Regions from separate parts of the Aeromicrobium sp. S22 genome, predicted to be linked through region 2. Evidence: predicted binding sites of a transcription regulator. Region 2 holds the regulator's gene; each other region holds the start of a gene.
The links. The regulator LexA, encoded in region 2, represses DNA repair genes until DNA is damaged. The targets are predictions, from matches to a motif close to TCGAACANNTGTTCGA.
Positions count from the first base shown of each region.

Region 1: the regulator LexA is predicted to act here: its motif matches at 3,081-3,096, upstream of GEV27_RS09560 (HNH endonuclease signature motif containing protein).
Region 3: the regulator LexA is predicted to act here: its motif matches at 2,794-2,809, upstream of GEV27_RS13990 (HNH endonuclease signature motif containing protein).

Region 1 is NZ_WJWV01000002.1:176,273-181,352, reverse strand. It holds gene cobA (uroporphyrinogen-III C-methyltransferase) at 1-874, shown strand, start outside; gene GEV27_RS09565 (hypothetical protein) at 923-1,630, opposite strand; gene GEV27_RS09560 (HNH endonuclease signature motif containing protein) at 1,767-3,059, opposite strand; gene GEV27_RS09555 (hypothetical protein) at 3,396-3,650, opposite strand; gene GEV27_RS09550 (hypothetical protein) at 4,014-4,862, shown strand; gene GEV27_RS09545 (hypothetical protein) at 4,870-5,080, opposite strand, start outside.
Region 2 is NZ_WJWV01000001.1:1,508,908-1,513,987, forward strand. It holds gene GEV27_RS07445 (carboxypeptidase-like regulatory domain-containing protein) at 1-286, shown strand, start outside; gene GEV27_RS07450 (hypothetical protein) at 370-2,307, shown strand; gene galE (UDP-glucose 4-epimerase GalE) at 2,332-3,297, shown strand; gene lexA (transcriptional repressor LexA) at 3,415-4,152, opposite strand; gene GEV27_RS07465 (SDR family oxidoreductase) at 4,237-5,076, shown strand.
Region 3 is NZ_WJWV01000003.1:211,208-216,287, forward strand. It holds gene GEV27_RS13975 (phosphoribosylaminoimidazolesuccinocarboxamide synthase) at 1-544, shown strand, start outside; gene GEV27_RS13980 (hypothetical protein) at 771-1,013, shown strand; gene GEV27_RS13985 (long-chain fatty acid--CoA ligase) at 1,132-2,694, shown strand; gene GEV27_RS13990 (HNH endonuclease signature motif containing protein) at 2,823-4,058, shown strand; gene purS (phosphoribosylformylglycinamidine synthase subunit PurS) at 4,135-4,392, shown strand; gene purQ (phosphoribosylformylglycinamidine synthase subunit PurQ) at 4,389-5,060, shown strand.

The DNA.
Region 1 (5,080 bases), on a different contig from region 2:
CGCGACAGCGTGGGCGCCCGCCGTGGCCCGGGTGGACGACGTGCTGGTCGCGGTCAGCGGCGGCGGCGACGCAGGTCGTGCCACCGCCCTGCGCGACGGCGTCGCCGCGGCGCTGCAGGCAGGTGAGCTGCCGATGCGGCACCGCACCCATCACCCGGACGGTTTCGTGGCCCTCGTCGGCGGGGGACCCGGTGACCCCGGCCTGTTGACGACCCGTGGCCGACGGCTCCTGGCCGAGGCGGACGTCGTGGTGGTCGACCGGCTCGCACCGCACGCGGTCCTGGCCGAGCTCGACGCCGACGTGGAGGTCATCGACGTCGGGAAGATGCCGGACCACCACCCCGTCCCCCAGGACGAGATCAATGCGCTGCTCATCGCCCGGGCCCGCGAGGGCAAGGTCGTCGTCCGGCTCAAGGGTGGCGACCCGTACGTCTTCGGGCGCGGCGGCGAGGAGCTGATCGCGTGCCGGGACGCCGGGATCCCGGTCGAGATCGTCCCCGGCGTCACGAGCGCGATCTCGGTCGCGGCGGCCGCCGGCATCCCGGTCACGCACCGTGGTGTGGCGCGAGGCTTCTCGGTGGTCACGGGCCATGAGGACATCGCGACGCTCCCCCACGACGGCGACCACACGCTCGTCATGCTGATGGGGGTCAAGCGCCTCGCACAGACCTGCGCGGACCTCATCGCGTCCGGTCACAGCGCCACGACGCCCGCCGCGATCGTCGAGCGGGGCTACAGCCCGACGCAGCGGGTCACCGTCGCGACCCTGGACACGCTCGCCGCCACGGCAGCCGCCGCAGGAGTCGAGTCGCCCGCGATCACGATCATCGGCGACGTCGTCACGCTCTCTCCGGCGTGGGTCGGCCGGACATGACGATGGTCCCGAGCCGCGTCAGCAGCTCGGGACCATCTGTTGGTGCGACTACTTGATCGTGCCCTTGCCCTCGCCCTCGATCCGCTTGTCGTGCAGCAGCTCGCCCTCGGCGTCGACGGGGACGACCGTGACCTCGAAGGTGATCGGCGAGTTCTTCTGGTACTTGAAGTTCTCACCGTAGGTGTACTTCTGACCCGCACCGAAGGGGTAGACGCCCTTCTCGTTGAAGGCGCCCGGAGCCAGGGCGTCCTTGTTGACCTGCTGCTCCTCGAACAGCGCGTCGTCGACGATCGAGTCCATGCCCTGCATGTACTTCCAGTCGTCGTAGCGCGCCTCCACGCTCACCCGGGACGAGCCGAGATCGATCGGCTGGCCGTTGTTGGTGATCACGTAGTTGACGAACACGATGTCGTCGCCCTCGTCGAGCAGGGGCTTGTTGGTGTCGGGATCGACGAACTGACCGGTCTTGGTCGCCTTCGTGGTGCCGACCTGGAAGACGTCGACCGTGATGTCGCCGGCCTTGACCGTCGAGATCTTCTCCCCGGCCTCCTTCGCCGGCAGGGCCCATGCGGGCTGGTCGCCGGACGCTGCCGGAGCCGCTTCCGAGGTCTCCTCGGTGGGCTCGGGAGCAGGAGCCGCGGCGGACGACTTGGTGTCCTCCTCCGGCTCGTCGGATCCGCCACAGGCGGAGAGCCCGACGAGGGCGAGTGTGGCGATGGTGGCCGCGGCGACCCGGCGTGTGCGAGTGATGAACATGCAGTCCCCTATCTGTTCGCGCCGGGGGCAGCGGCCGACACTCAGGAAGTCGGCAACGTTCAAAGCCGTCCGGCGAGACACACTGTAACGACCCGGCTCGCCGCCTCTCCCCGCAGGTCGCGGCGGACGGTGTCGCTCAGGCTGCTCGAGGTCTCTGCCGGGCGAACCTGGCGTGCCGCCGAGGGTTCTGCTCGGGGTCGACCCGCTTGGGCGGGATCACCTCGACGACCCCGTCGTCGGCCATCCGCGCCGTCCACTCCCCCTCGTGGAGCAAGAAGTGGTGGAAGTGGCACAGCAGCGCCGCATTGTCGAGGTCGGTCGGCCCGCCCTCGGCCCAGAAGTTCAGATGATGCGCCTCGCACCACGCCGGTGGCCGATCGCAAGCCGGGAACACGCAGCCCTTGTCGCGGACGGCCAGTGCGAGGCGCTGGTGGCGGTCGTAGATGCGCCGCGTCGCGCCGAGATCGAGGATCTTGGACTCCGAGTCCAGGTAGAGCGCCACGAGGCGGGCGTTGCAGGCCAGGCGCTGCGCCTTGCTCGCCGAGGTCGTCGTCCCGGAGGTGTTGGTAGCCGTGCCGCGCCCGGTACGCAGGTCGTCGACATCGACGGTGACAGCGACCGTTGCAGCCAGGCCTCCCGACTGCGGCAGCGCTCCGGTCGGCAAGTGGGCGATCAGCTCGGTGAAGGCATGGCCCATCTTCTGCTCACGCGGCAGCGCGTCGAAGTCGCTGACGTCCATGCCGTGCCTGGCCGCGTTGATCATCGAACGGCGTGGGGCGATGATGCCCTCGATCGCGGCTCTCAGCGTGTCGGCGTCCGCGTCCGGGATCGTGAACGCGCCGTGCGTGGTGCCGTCGCCACGACGCTTGATCATCAGGCGGGTCGCCTCCCACGCCTTCTGCTCCTCGCGGCGGACCTGCTCGCCGAGCACGTCATCGGCCCCGTCGGGATCGATGACCTCCAGCACCCGGTTGGCCAGCCGCCGCAGGTCGTCCAGGTGGTATCGCCCGGCAAGCTCGATCAGGTGGGCCTCGGCGTCCGTACGCTCCTGCTCGCCGACCCAGTCCGGCAGGCGCTCGATCGCCTGCATGATCACCTTGGCCTGGTCCGTCGAGATCGCGCCGCTTGCCCATGCGGCCCGGGTGGTCTCGGTGCTCGCTGTGATCCGGGCCAGAGACGCCAGCTTGGCCGCCTCGCCCTTCGGCATCCCCGTCGTCGACGCCAACCACGCGGTCACGGACACGGCGCCGTCGTCCTTCGGCAATCCCATCGCGTCGGCTGCGCCGGCCAGCCGGGACATCAGCGCGTCCAGCGCGGTGCGGGTCTGCTGGACGGTCCTGGCGACCTCCCGGACCTCCGCCCCGGTCAGCGACCAGGGCTCGAGCGCAGCCACGTCCTCGGTGAGGCAGGACAGCTGGTCGAGGATCATGCGGAACTCCACATCGGGGACTAGAACGTATGTTCGAGTGTATCTCGGAATCGCCCCGTCGCACAACCCCTGCGGGGCGCTTTTTCGCTGATTTTCCAGTAGATTTCGTGCCGACCGTGATTCACTGCTCACCTGCCCTACGGGCCGTCAGGATCGATGGTTCCACACCCCTATATCGGGCACATCGCCCTCGAAGTTGCGCGCACCGTTGAGCAATTGAACGTGCATGACGGTCTCGTGGGCGTTGATCCGTCGCCTGGACGACACCGCTCCGATCCGACGGGATGACGATTTCACGGGCTCGGGTGGCAAACCGCTCTTCTACGGCGCGGATCGTTACGGCGTAGACGTTGAGCCGCCCGGCGGTCCGACGATCGTGTCGCCGATCTTGTCCGCGTAGTCGCCCGCCGTTGGTGCGCTGAAGATCCAGTTGGGTCCGACGAGGTGTGTGTTCGGCTCGACGTCCGCATCGGTGAGCATGCCGTCCATCTCGCGGCCCACATCGAGCTGGGCCTGCAGGTCGCCTTCCCAGGCGAACGTGCTGAACACATCCGAGTCGTTGCAACTACCCGACTCCGCAGCGAGGTCCACAACGTTCTCCTACGTCCAGCCTGTGCAGTCGTAACCGGCGTCCATGAGTGCGTCGCGGAGCTCGACCACCGAGGGCACCCTGCCCAGGTCGTTGCTTGCTGACTCCGCGGAATCTTCGTCGCTGTTGCTCCCCCGCACGCGCTCAACGTCATGAGCGCTGCCGCTGCCAGCAAGAGTCCCAGTCGCTTCATTCGCGCACCCTCCAGACCAAGGAGCCAGCGTGTCTGAGTTCGTTCGAGCCAAGCACCCCCTGTTCGCCCCTTTCAGCACTCGGCCCATTGACGCCTTCGGCGGCGAAGTGATCGACGACGCGACAGCCCACATCCGGTGCCGTTTCGGGCAGCTCGGGTCAATACTGGGCCCATGCACCGCGCGAGGACAGGCCCCACGTCGCTCGTCGTCGCGGTCGTGCTGGTGTCGTCGGCCGCGTGCGGTGGTGGCGCGGACGTCGAGCGCGCGCCTCTGCCCGATGGGATCAGCGTGCACATCGACCAGAGCCGCACCGAGCGAAAGGGACGTGAGGTCTTCCTGCGAGTCCACAACGGCGCCCGGCGCCCGCTCACCGTGGAGCGCTTCGTCCTCACCTCGCCGCGCTTCGCGACCGTCCGGTGGACGGGCACGGAGGAGATCGGGTCGACGTACGAGACCGACCTCGAGTTCGCGATGCCCCGCGGGCGCTGCGGCGGCGCCCTCGACGCCCGGGTCGCGCTGACGTACCGGATCGGTTCGGGCGAGCGTCGCGAGTCCAGCGTCCGGGTGGGTGACCCGTACGGCAACGCCGCCTACTTCGTCGACCGCGACTGCGCGCAGCTCACCCTCGAGAAGGCGGCCACCGTCACCGTCGGCGACCCGGTCGTCAGCAACCAGGACGGGCGGCCCGTGCTGCGGACCCCCATCACGCTGGCCCCGACCGGTCGGGTCACGGGCGTGCGCCTGACCGGGTTCAGGTCGACCCCACTGTTCCGCCAGGCCGGTCGCACCACGCTCGACGTCGCTCTCGACCCCGGAGACCCGCCGACCACGGTCGAGATGTCGGTCGTGCCGGCCCGGTGCGATCCGCACGCGCTGGCTGAGGACAAGGTCGGCACGCTGTTCGGCATCGGCGTCGACGGCCCGGGGCTGAGCGAGAACGCCTCCTACTTCCTGCCGCTCACGCGCGCGCAGCGGACGGCGTTCTTCACCTTCTTCCGCAGCAGCTGCGGCATGAGCTGACGCCCGGCTAGACCCTCTGCGCCTCAAGCCAGCGCCGCAGGTTGCGCTCGCCCTGACGCATGATCAGGTGGTGGCCGGCGACGAACGCCGGCCGCAGGAACCAGCCGGTCAGCCTCATCCACCGACGGTCGACCGCGACCCGCCAGTCGATGTCCATCCGGGACGAAGACGGCCCCAGCTCGACGAACGTCACGATGCCCCGGCCCCGCAGGTCGCCG
Region 2 (5,080 bases):
GGCCAAGGGCGCCACGGTCACCGGGCGCGTCAAGCGCACCGGCGGTCGTACCAACAAGGAGATGATGGTGCGCCTGTCGTCCACCGACGGCAAGCGGGTCATCCGCACCACGATCACCAACGGCAGCGGCCGTTTCTCGGTCGTGGGCCTGCCCTCGGGCCGCTGGACGGTCTCGGTCAACACCGACTCGTGGCGCGGCATCGGGCGTACGTTCAACGGCAAGAAGGCCGTGACCGTCTCCCGCGGCAAGTCCTACAGCGTGGGAACGCTGCGCTTCCGGGGCTGATCTCGCGGCGGGGGGAGACCCCCTGAGAGTTTGATAGCCTGCGGTGGACCGACTGCTCGCAACCATGTTCTCGGGGAATCCGAATGAGACTGCGCACACCCGTCATCGCGTCAGCTGCAGCAGCAGTGATCGCGGCCCTTCTGACCGCAGCCCCGGCCGAGGCGGCGAGCTACAAGCTCTACGTCAAGTCCTCGCGCATCGCGATCTCCTCGAGCGGCAACGGCAGCGTCCTGGTCAAGTGCAGCTCCAAGAGCACGTGCAAGGGCAAGGTGTCGTTCACCGCCGACACGGGCAAGCCGCGCACTCGAAAATATTCGGTCAAGGGCGGCAAGACGACCCGCATCGCGATCGCGATGCACAACAACGCGCCGGTCAACCCGCACAACGCCCCGGCCGTCGCAGGGCGTGACTACAAGTCGGTCAGCAACGTGTCGGTCAAGGTCGACGAGGACAAGCCCCGCAACACCACGCACTACTACAAGAAGATCACCACCGAGACGCTCGTCTCGCGCCAGCAGATCACCGGACGGGTCACCGGCTACGGCCCCGTGCTGGCCTCGGACATCCGCGTCGACCTGGTCAAGCTGCTGCGCGGAGGCAACACCCAGCTCGTCAAGGGCCAGGACATCAGCGGCAACGGCGGGCGCTTCTCACTGGCGGTCAACCTGGGCGCCGCCAACTCGCCCAGCACCGCGTACCGGCTCCGGATCAGCGGCAAGGACCAGGACGGCATCCGCCGCTCCTGGTACTGGCGCGGCAAGGACGGCAAGCCCACGGGCGGCGGCGCGCACCTGCGCGAGGCGATGGCGGTCCAGGCCACCAAGACCAAGGACTTCGTGGCGGACTTCCGCTACGGCTCGATCTCGGGCACGACCGCCGCGGGAGCCGACGTCACGGTCGCCTCGCCGCCGGCCACCTACAGTGGCGGCACGGTCGTCACGCGCGAGCTCGACCTCCCGTACTGCGCCAACGTGTTCGGCCGCACCGAGGCGTCCGGCAGCGGTGCGTACGCCGTGACGTTCCTGCCGATGACGTCGTCGGGCAACAACCGCTACATGGTCGGCGCGCGCAACAGCAAGACCCAGGCCTGGTACGGCAAGGACAGCACCCGCTACGGCAGCTGCCACGACGCGACCAACTACAAGCGGTCCCGTGCCAACCTCATCACCTTGACCGCGCCGGTCGTGGGCAAGACGCTCGGCGCCTCGCAGAGCAACAACACCGTCAAGGTCAGCGCATCGTTCTCGCCCAGGTACAAGCCCACCGGTCAGGGCGACCGCTGGATCCGGCTGCGCGAGAAGGTCCCCAACGTCCCGGTGCTCGACGCGCCCGTCGTGGCCGAGGGACAGGCGTCGGCATCGGGCAACCGGACGTTCAAGAACCTCGCCCCGGGACGCTACTGGGTCGAGGTGGGCCGGCGCACCGGCTGCTCGGACTGGTACCCGAGCAAGTTCAAGGACAACAGCCTGTACTTCAAGGGCCTGGACCGCGGCTCGGAGAAGTGGAAGGCGTTCAAGCGCCTGCGCGACCTGTCCGGCAACGCCAACGGCGGCTTCGAGCGCATCGCGCGCACCGTCCAGCCCAACCCCGCCACGGGCGCGGAGCAGAACAAGATCGTCCGGGGCTACAAGGGCTGGATGTACCGCGGCTACTGCAAGGCGCACGGCGCGGGCACCGTCAACACGATGGACATCTCCGGCACGGGCCGCACGGTCACCAAGAAGACGAGCCGCAACCCGATCGGAGCGGTCGTCAAGGGCCGGGTCACCCGCGCGAAGGGCAAGACCAACAAGGAGATCATGGTCCGCCTCTCGTCCTCGGCCGGCACCCGCGTGATCCGCACCGACATCACCGACAGCAAGGGCGTCTTCTACGTCGCCGGTCTGCCGTCGGGCAAGTGGACGATCTCGGTCAACTCCGACTCGTGGCGCGGCATCGGGCGCACGTTCAGCGGCCGCCACTCGATCACCGTGAAGGCCGGCCGCGGCTACAACGTCGGCACCCTGCGCTTCAAGGGCTGACCGCGAACCTGAGAGGGTGGTGACATGACAGTCCTGGTCACCGGCGGCGCCGGCTACATCGGCTCACACATCGTCCGCGCGTTCCGGCTCGCCGGCCTGGACTGCGTGGTCGTGGACGACTTCTCCAGCGGTCACCGCGAGTTCGTACCCGAGGACGTCGTGCTGATCGACCACAACATCCTGGACACCACCGTCGTCGCCAAGGCCATGGTCGAGCACGACGTCGACGCGGTCGTCCACCTCGCGGGATTCAAGTACGCGGGCGTCTCGGTGCAGCGTCCGCTGCACACGTACGAGCAGAACGTCCAGGGCACGGTCAGCCTGCTGCAGGCCATGCACGAGGCGGACGTCGACAAGATCGTCTTCTCCTCGAGCGCCGCGGTCTACGGGACCCCCGACGTCGAGCTGGTCACCGAGCAGACGCCGACCGCGCCCGAGTCGCCCTACGGTGAGAGCAAGCTGATCGGGGAGTGGCTGCTGCGCGATGCCGCCCGGGCGTTCCCCTTGCACCACACGTCGCTGCGCTACTTCAACGTCGTCGGCTCCGCGGTGCCGGACCTCTACGACACGAGCCCCCACAATCTGTTCCCGCTGGTCATCGAGGCGCTGCTCGATGGGCGCACGCCGCGCATCAACGGCAACGACTACCCGACCCCCGACGGCACGTGCGTCCGCGACTACATCCACGTCGCAGATCTGGCCGACGCCCACGTCGTCGCGGCGCAGAAGCTGCTCGTCGGCGAGACGTTGGAACCGGTCTACAACCTCGGCAGCGGCGACGGCGTCTCCGTCCGCGAGATCATGACCGCCGTCGCCGACGCGACCGGCATCGCGTTCGAGCCCGAGATCACCGAGCGGCGTCCGGGCGACCCCGCGCGCATCGTCGCCTCGGGCGAGCTGGCGTCCCGCGACCTGGACTGGACCATGCGCCACTCGGTGGCCGACATGGTCTCCAGCGCCTGGGAAGCCCGCCAGGCCCACGCCAGCTGACCGCCTCCCCACCCCGCGCCCGCCCCCGGGTCGGTGCTTACGCCACCGTCTGAGCCAGAATTCGGCCTCAAACGGTGGTGGATCCACCGCCCCGGGGGCGGGGCGGTGCGCAGGGCCTCAGACCCGGCGGATGACCGCGGTGACCTTGCCCAGGATCGTGGCGTGGGTGCCGTCGATGGGGGAGTAGTCGTCGTTGTGCGGGAGCAGCCAGACCTGGCCGTCCTTGCGCTGGAACGTCTTGACCGTGGCCTCGCCGTCGAGCATCGCGGCGACGATCTCACCGTTCTCGGCGTCGGGCTGCTGACGGATCACGACATAGTCGCCGCTGCAGATGGCCGCATCGATCATGGAGTCGCCCGAGACCTCGAGCATGAACAGCGTGCCGTCGCCCACCAGGGACTTGGGCATCGGGAAGATCTCCTCGACCCGCTCCTCGGCCAGGATCGGGCCGCCGGCGGCGATGCGACCGACCATCGGGATGTTGACCGCGGACGGGGCGGCGTCGTTGATGCCGGTCTCGTCGAACGGTGCCGAGCTGCCGGCCGGCTCGGGAGCCGCGCTCATCGAGCGCCGGGCCGCCAGGACGTCCGGGAGGAAGATCTCCAGTGCCCGCGGACGGTTGGGGTCGCGCTTGACGTAGCCGAGCCCCTCGAGTGCGCGCAGCTGGTGGGCGACCGACGACGTGCTGGTCAGGCCGACGGCGGCACCGATCTCGCGCATGCTGGGCGGGTAGCCCCGCTTCTCGATCTCGTCGCGCAGGAACTCGAGCACCTTGCGCTGGCGCGCGGTCAGTCCGGAGGAGTCGGCGGGTCCGTCGGGGAGCTCGGTGACGTCTGCGTTGCGATCATCGGTCATGGCTAGAGGTTAACGCGGATCACACCCGATGTTCAAACATATGTTCGATGGCGTGTCGCGACGCCCTGCCCCTATCGTTGGCCGGTGCCCAAGACCCTCGTGAAGCCCGGTAGTCCTCGTTCGGCCGTCGTCACGGGAGGTGCGCGGGGCATCGGCCGGGCGATCGCGATCGAGCTCGTGGGTCGTGGCTACGAGGTCCTCGTCACAGACGTCGACGGTGAGGGCGCCGAGCGCACGGCGCGAGAGATCGGCGCGGTTGCCGGGATGCGGCTCGATGTCACGGATCCGGCCGCCAACCGCGAGATCGCCGAGCGTGCCCGGCAGATCGCGCCGCTCGGCGCCTGGGTCTGCAACGCGGGGGTCGGCGCGGACGGCGATCTCACCTCGCTGTCGGTCGACCAGGTACGCCTGATGGTGGACGTCAACGTCCTCGGCGTGATGTGGGGCGTACGCGCCGCAGCCGACGCGTTCCGCAACCAGGCGTCCGAGGGGATCCGTGGCGGTGAGATCGGGATCCTGGCCTCGCTCAGCGCGCACGCCCCGGTGCCGGGGCTCAGTGTGTACGCGGCCACGAAGGCCGCGGTGCTGTCGCTGACCACGTCGCTCGCCTCCGAGCTGCACGCCGACCGCATCCGGGTCCACGCGATCTGCCCCGACGGCGTCGACACCAAGATGGTCGAGGGCTTCGACGTCAACGGGGGTGCGCGCGAGATCCTCGCGGCGGGCGTCATGCTGACCCCGACGAGGGTGGCCGAGGAGCTGGTCGGGATGTTCGGCACCCGTCGGATCTACAAGACCGTGCCGCTGTGGCGAGGAGCCATCGGCCGCCTCGCGACGCTGTGGCCGTCCCTGGCCCTGTGGGCGGACCCACTGCTGCGCAGGCTCGGTGCCCGCCGGCTCACCAAGGCCGGCCTGCGCCCCTGACGGG
Region 3 (5,080 bases), on a different contig from region 2:
GGGACTCAGCGACTACGAGGCCACCGGCGAGGTGTGCGGGGTGCCGTTGCCCGCGGGCCTGGTCGACGGCGCGCGACTTCCCGAGCCGATCTTCACCCCGGCCACCAAGGCCGACCTGGGCGAGCACGACGAGAACGTGTCGTTCGAGGCGGTCACCCACACGATCGGCCTCGAGACCGCCACCGCCCTGAAGGACCTGACGCTCCGTGTCTACGCCCGCGCCGAGGAGATCGCTCGCGAGCGCGGCATCATCCTGGCCGACACCAAGCTCGAGTTCGGCGCCCGCCCCGACGGCACGATCGTGCTCGCGGACGAGGTGCTGACGCCCGACTCGTCCCGCTTCTGGCCGGCCGACTCGTGGCAGCCCGGACGCTCCCAGCCGTCGTACGACAAGCAGTTCGTGCGCAACTGGCTCATCTCGCCCGAGAGCGGATGGGACCGCGCGAGCAACGAGCAGCCGCCGACCCTGCCGGACGAGATCGTCGCGAAGACCCGAGAGCGCTACGTGCAGGCGTACGAGCAGCTCACCGGCGAGACGTTCTGACGGGGCTGTGAGCTCAGCGGTCAGCGAGAGGCCCGGCCGGTACGTGGGCCTCGGCGCGGTGCTGTGCACGCTCTTCGCCATCCTCCGGGCTTCGGAGCCCGAGAGGATGGGGCTGTGGGTATACGGGGTGTCTGCGGTGGTTGGCTCTGCCGTCTGCGCCGCGCTGATACTCGTGTTGCACGAAGGATTGCGGGCTCAGGGTCAACGGAGCGTCCGGGCCGGGCGAGTGCAGGCGATCGTCAGCGCGCTGGCGCTCGCGTTCTGGGGGTTCATGTCGGTCAATGCCACGGCCAGCGCGTTTGCCGGTGACTACCAGCTGCCCGTCATGGTCTTGGCGCTTGTCGTCGTGGCCTTGGCGGTGATGAACCCGAGCGACCGCCCCATCGCAGTGTGGTTCAAGCGCCGTCCCGCATTGATCTGGATAGCCGTCCTGGTCGTGGTTGCGCTCCTCGGCTTCGTCCTGAGGTGAGCAGGATGCTCGACGAACGCCTCCCGGGCGTCCTGGGTTCCGTGACACCTGACCACTCTGCGTCGCTCTCTACCGCCCAGTAGTCTGGCGTGACCGTCGTCGCACCCAAGGAGCACCCGTGGCCAATCTCGCCGCCCTGCTGGAGAACTCCGCCGAGAAGTACGCCGACCGCACCGCGGTCGTCTTCGGCGACACCAAGCTGAACTACGCGCAGGTCAACGGAGCCGCGAACCAGGTGGCCAACCTCCTGGTCGAGCGCGGCATCCAGCCCGGAGACAAGGTCGCGCTCTCGTGCCCGAACCTGCCCTACTTCACGATCGTCTACTACGGCATCCTCAAGGCCGGTGCGACGGTCGTCCCGCTCAACGTGCTGCTGAAGCCCCGCGAGGTGGCCTATCACCTGGCCGACTCCGACGCGAAGGCGTACTTCGCCTTCGAGGGCACGCCCGACCTGCCGATCGGCGAGTCGGCGTGGGAGGGCTTCGAGGCGACCGACACGTGCTCGGAGTTCTTCTTGATCCGCATGGACGCCAAGTGGCCCGAGCCGCTGTCGCCGCCGGAGTACTTCGCGCCGCTCGTGGCCAAGCAGCCCGCGACGTTCGAGACGGTCGAGCGTGACGACGACGACACGGCCGTCATCCTCTACACCTCCGGCACGACCGGGCAGCCCAAGGGTGCCGAGCTGCGCCACCGCAACATGCGCGACAACGCGCTGGCGGGCGTCGACCTGTTCGGCGCCGACGCCGACAACCCCGACACGTACCTGTGCGTGCTGCCGCTGTTCCACTCGTTCGGGCAGACCGTGATCCAGAACGGCGCGTTCGCCTACGGTGGCACGGTCGTGATGCTGCCGCGCTTCGAGGCCAAGCCCGCCCTCGACCTGATGCTGCGCGAGAAGGTCACGTTCTTCGCCGGCGTGCCGACGATGTACTGGGGACTGCTCGCGGCGTTGGACGACACGGTGGACGTCGAGTCGCTCGCAGCGAACCTGCGGGTCGCTGCAGCTGGCGGCGCCGCGCTGCCCGGTGAGATCCACAAGCAGTTCAAGGACCGCTTCGGCGTCACGATCCTCGAGGGCTACGGCCTCTCGGAGACCTCGCCGGTCGCGTCCTTCTCGGTGTACGGCGAGGAACCGCGGGTTGGCTCGATCGGCAAGCCGATCCCCGGCGTCGAGATGAAGCTGATCCAGAACGACCTGGGATGGACCGACGTCGAGGACGGCCCCGACGCGGTCGGCGAGATCGCGATCAAGGGCCACAACGTGATGAAGGGCTACTACGGTCGCCCCGAGGCGACCGCGGAGGCCATCAAGGACGGCTGGTTCCGCTCCGGCGACCTGGCCAAGAAGGACGAGGACGGTTTCTACTTCATCGTCGATCGGTCCAAGGACATGATCATCCGCGGCGGTTTCAACGTCTATCCGCGCGAGATCGAGGAGGTGCTGATGGAGCACCCGGCCGTCTCGCTGGTCGCGGTCATCGGCGTCCCGAACGAGTCGCACGGCGAGGAGATCAAGGCCGTCGTGGTCAAGAACAAGGACCACGACGACGTCAGCGAGGCCGATCTCGCCGCGTGGGCCAAGGAGCAGCTCGCGGCCTACAAGTACCCGCGCATCGTGCAGTTCGTCGACGAGTTGCCGATGACGTCGACCGGCAAGATCCTCAAGCGCGAGCTGTCCTGAGACCGCCGTGGCAGGGTGCCGGAGGGCATCCTGCCACGAGGGTCGGACATCGAGTTTTGCCTGTTAAATCAGGAAAAAAGATGGCTAGAACCCTTGTGGTCGAACATCTGTTCGACTAGGGTTGAGTCATGAACCCGGAGCCGACGATCGACGCGATGCGCAACGCTGCGCAGGCGCTCTCGTCGGGCGACGTGCGGCAGAAGCTGCACGCGGTGCAGCAGGCGCAGGATGCGTTGGATGCCGCCAAGGCGGTGCTGCTGGCCGAGCTGCAGGCGTCCAAGGACTTCGAGCTCGACGGCGCCTCGACGTTGAACATGTGGGTGCGCAACCAGCTGCACCTGAAGTCAGGGCAGGCAACGACGTTGGTGCGCAACCTGCGGGCGCTCCGAGACCTGACCCTGGTCGCGGAGGCGGCGTTGTCGGGCCAGATCAGTGCCGCACACGTGCAGGTGTTCGTCTACGGCCTGGCCCATGTGGGGCTGGAGCCGATGCGTGAGTACGAGGACGTCCTGGTCGCGGTTGCGTGTGAACAGGACCCGGGTGCGCTGTTCGAGGCGGTCAAGGACCTGAAGGACCGGATCCACCCCGAGGACCTCGACGAGGCCTGGAAGGGTGGCATGGACAAGGAAGACTTCGCTGTCGACGCCCTGTTCGACGGCTGGCACATCACCGGATTCCTCAACACCGTCACCGGGCTGAAGCTGAAGAAGGTGCTCGACTCGATCTCAGCACCACGGGACAAGGACGACACCCGCACCGGCGCCCAGCGCCGGGTGCAAGGCCTCGATGACCTGTTGGACAGCATCCTGGGCAACGGCCTCCCGTCCGACAAAGGAGTGCGCCCGCACATGTCGGTCTTCGTCGATGTGGAGACCCTTGAAGCAGCGGCCGAGCGGGTGAAGCAGGAGACCGAGCGTCCTCACTTCGTGCCCGACCCCATGCCACCCACCGAGCCCGCGACCCTGGCCGGTCACGGCGCCATCGGTCCGCACCTGCTGATGTTCTTGTTCTGCATGTCCGGTGTCACCGGGTTCGTCCGTGAGCAGGACCAGGTCCTCAACGTCGGCCGCACCAAGTACGAGCCCACCATGAAGCAGCGCAAAGCAGTCCTGGCTCGCCAGAAGGGCATCTGCGCCACACCCGGCTGCCATCACACCCACCTCGAGGTCCACCACAGCGTGTGGTGGTCGCTGGGTGGCCGCACCGACCTGGACCAGCTCGTCGGACTGTGCGTCCGCTGCCACCACCTCGTGCACCGCGGGGCGTTGCACATCAGCGGCAACGCGGTCGACGGGTTCGAGTTCACCAACCGGTTCCAGCGGCCCGTCCGGCGACGACGAACCGGCTACCGCCGAGCCGCCTGACCCCTCCGGTCCGGCGGCCCACCGCCACGCCCGGGGCGCCGATACACTGGGCGCACCGACCACTCTAGGAGCGTCCGTGGCCCGCGTCATCGTCGATGTCATGCCCAAACCCGAGATCCTCGACCCCCAGGGGAAGGCCGTCCACGGCGCCCTGCCGCGGCTCGGCTTCAACGCCGTGACCGATGTGCGTCAGGGCAAGCGCTTCGAGCTCGAGGTCGAGTCCGCCGACGAGGCGACGCTGGCCGAGATCCGTCAGGTGGCCGAGACGCTGCTGTCCAATCCGGTGATCGAGGACTTCTCCGTGCGGGTCGACGACGACGCGGTCGCTCGATGAAGATCGGCGTCGTCACGTTCCCGGGGTCGCTCGACGACACCGACGCGCAGCGGGCCGTGCGCCTCGCGGGCGGCGAGGCCGTCGCGATCTGGCACGGCGACCACGACCTCCAGGGCGTCGACGCCGTCATCCTGCCCGGCGGCTTCTCCTACGGCGACTATCTGCGCTGTGGTGCGATCGCGAGCTTCGCCCCGGTGATGACCGAGGTCATCAGCGCGGCGCAGGGCGGCATGCCCGTGCTGGGCATCTGCAACGGATTCCAGATCCTCTGCGAGTCGCACCTGCTGCCCGGTGCGCTGATCCGCAACAACCACCGCACGTTCATCTGCCGCGACCAGACCCTGCGGGTCGACAACGCGTCGACGGCATGGACCACGGACCTGTCCGAGGGGCAGGAGATCGTCATCCCGCTCAAGAACGGCGAGGGCGGCTTCATCGCCGACGAGTCGACGCTGGACCGGCTGGAGGGGGAGGGCCAGGTCGTCTTCCGCTACGTCGGCGGCAACCCCAACGGCTCGCTGCGCGACATCGCCGGCATCACCAACGAGCGCGGCAACGTCGTGGGGCTCATGCCGCACCCCGAGCACGCGGTCGAGGACCTCACCGGATCCGGCACCGACGGCCTCGCGCTGTTCACCTCGGGCCTGTCGGCTCTGGCCTCGCGCTGACCGGAGCAGGCTGCTCGACC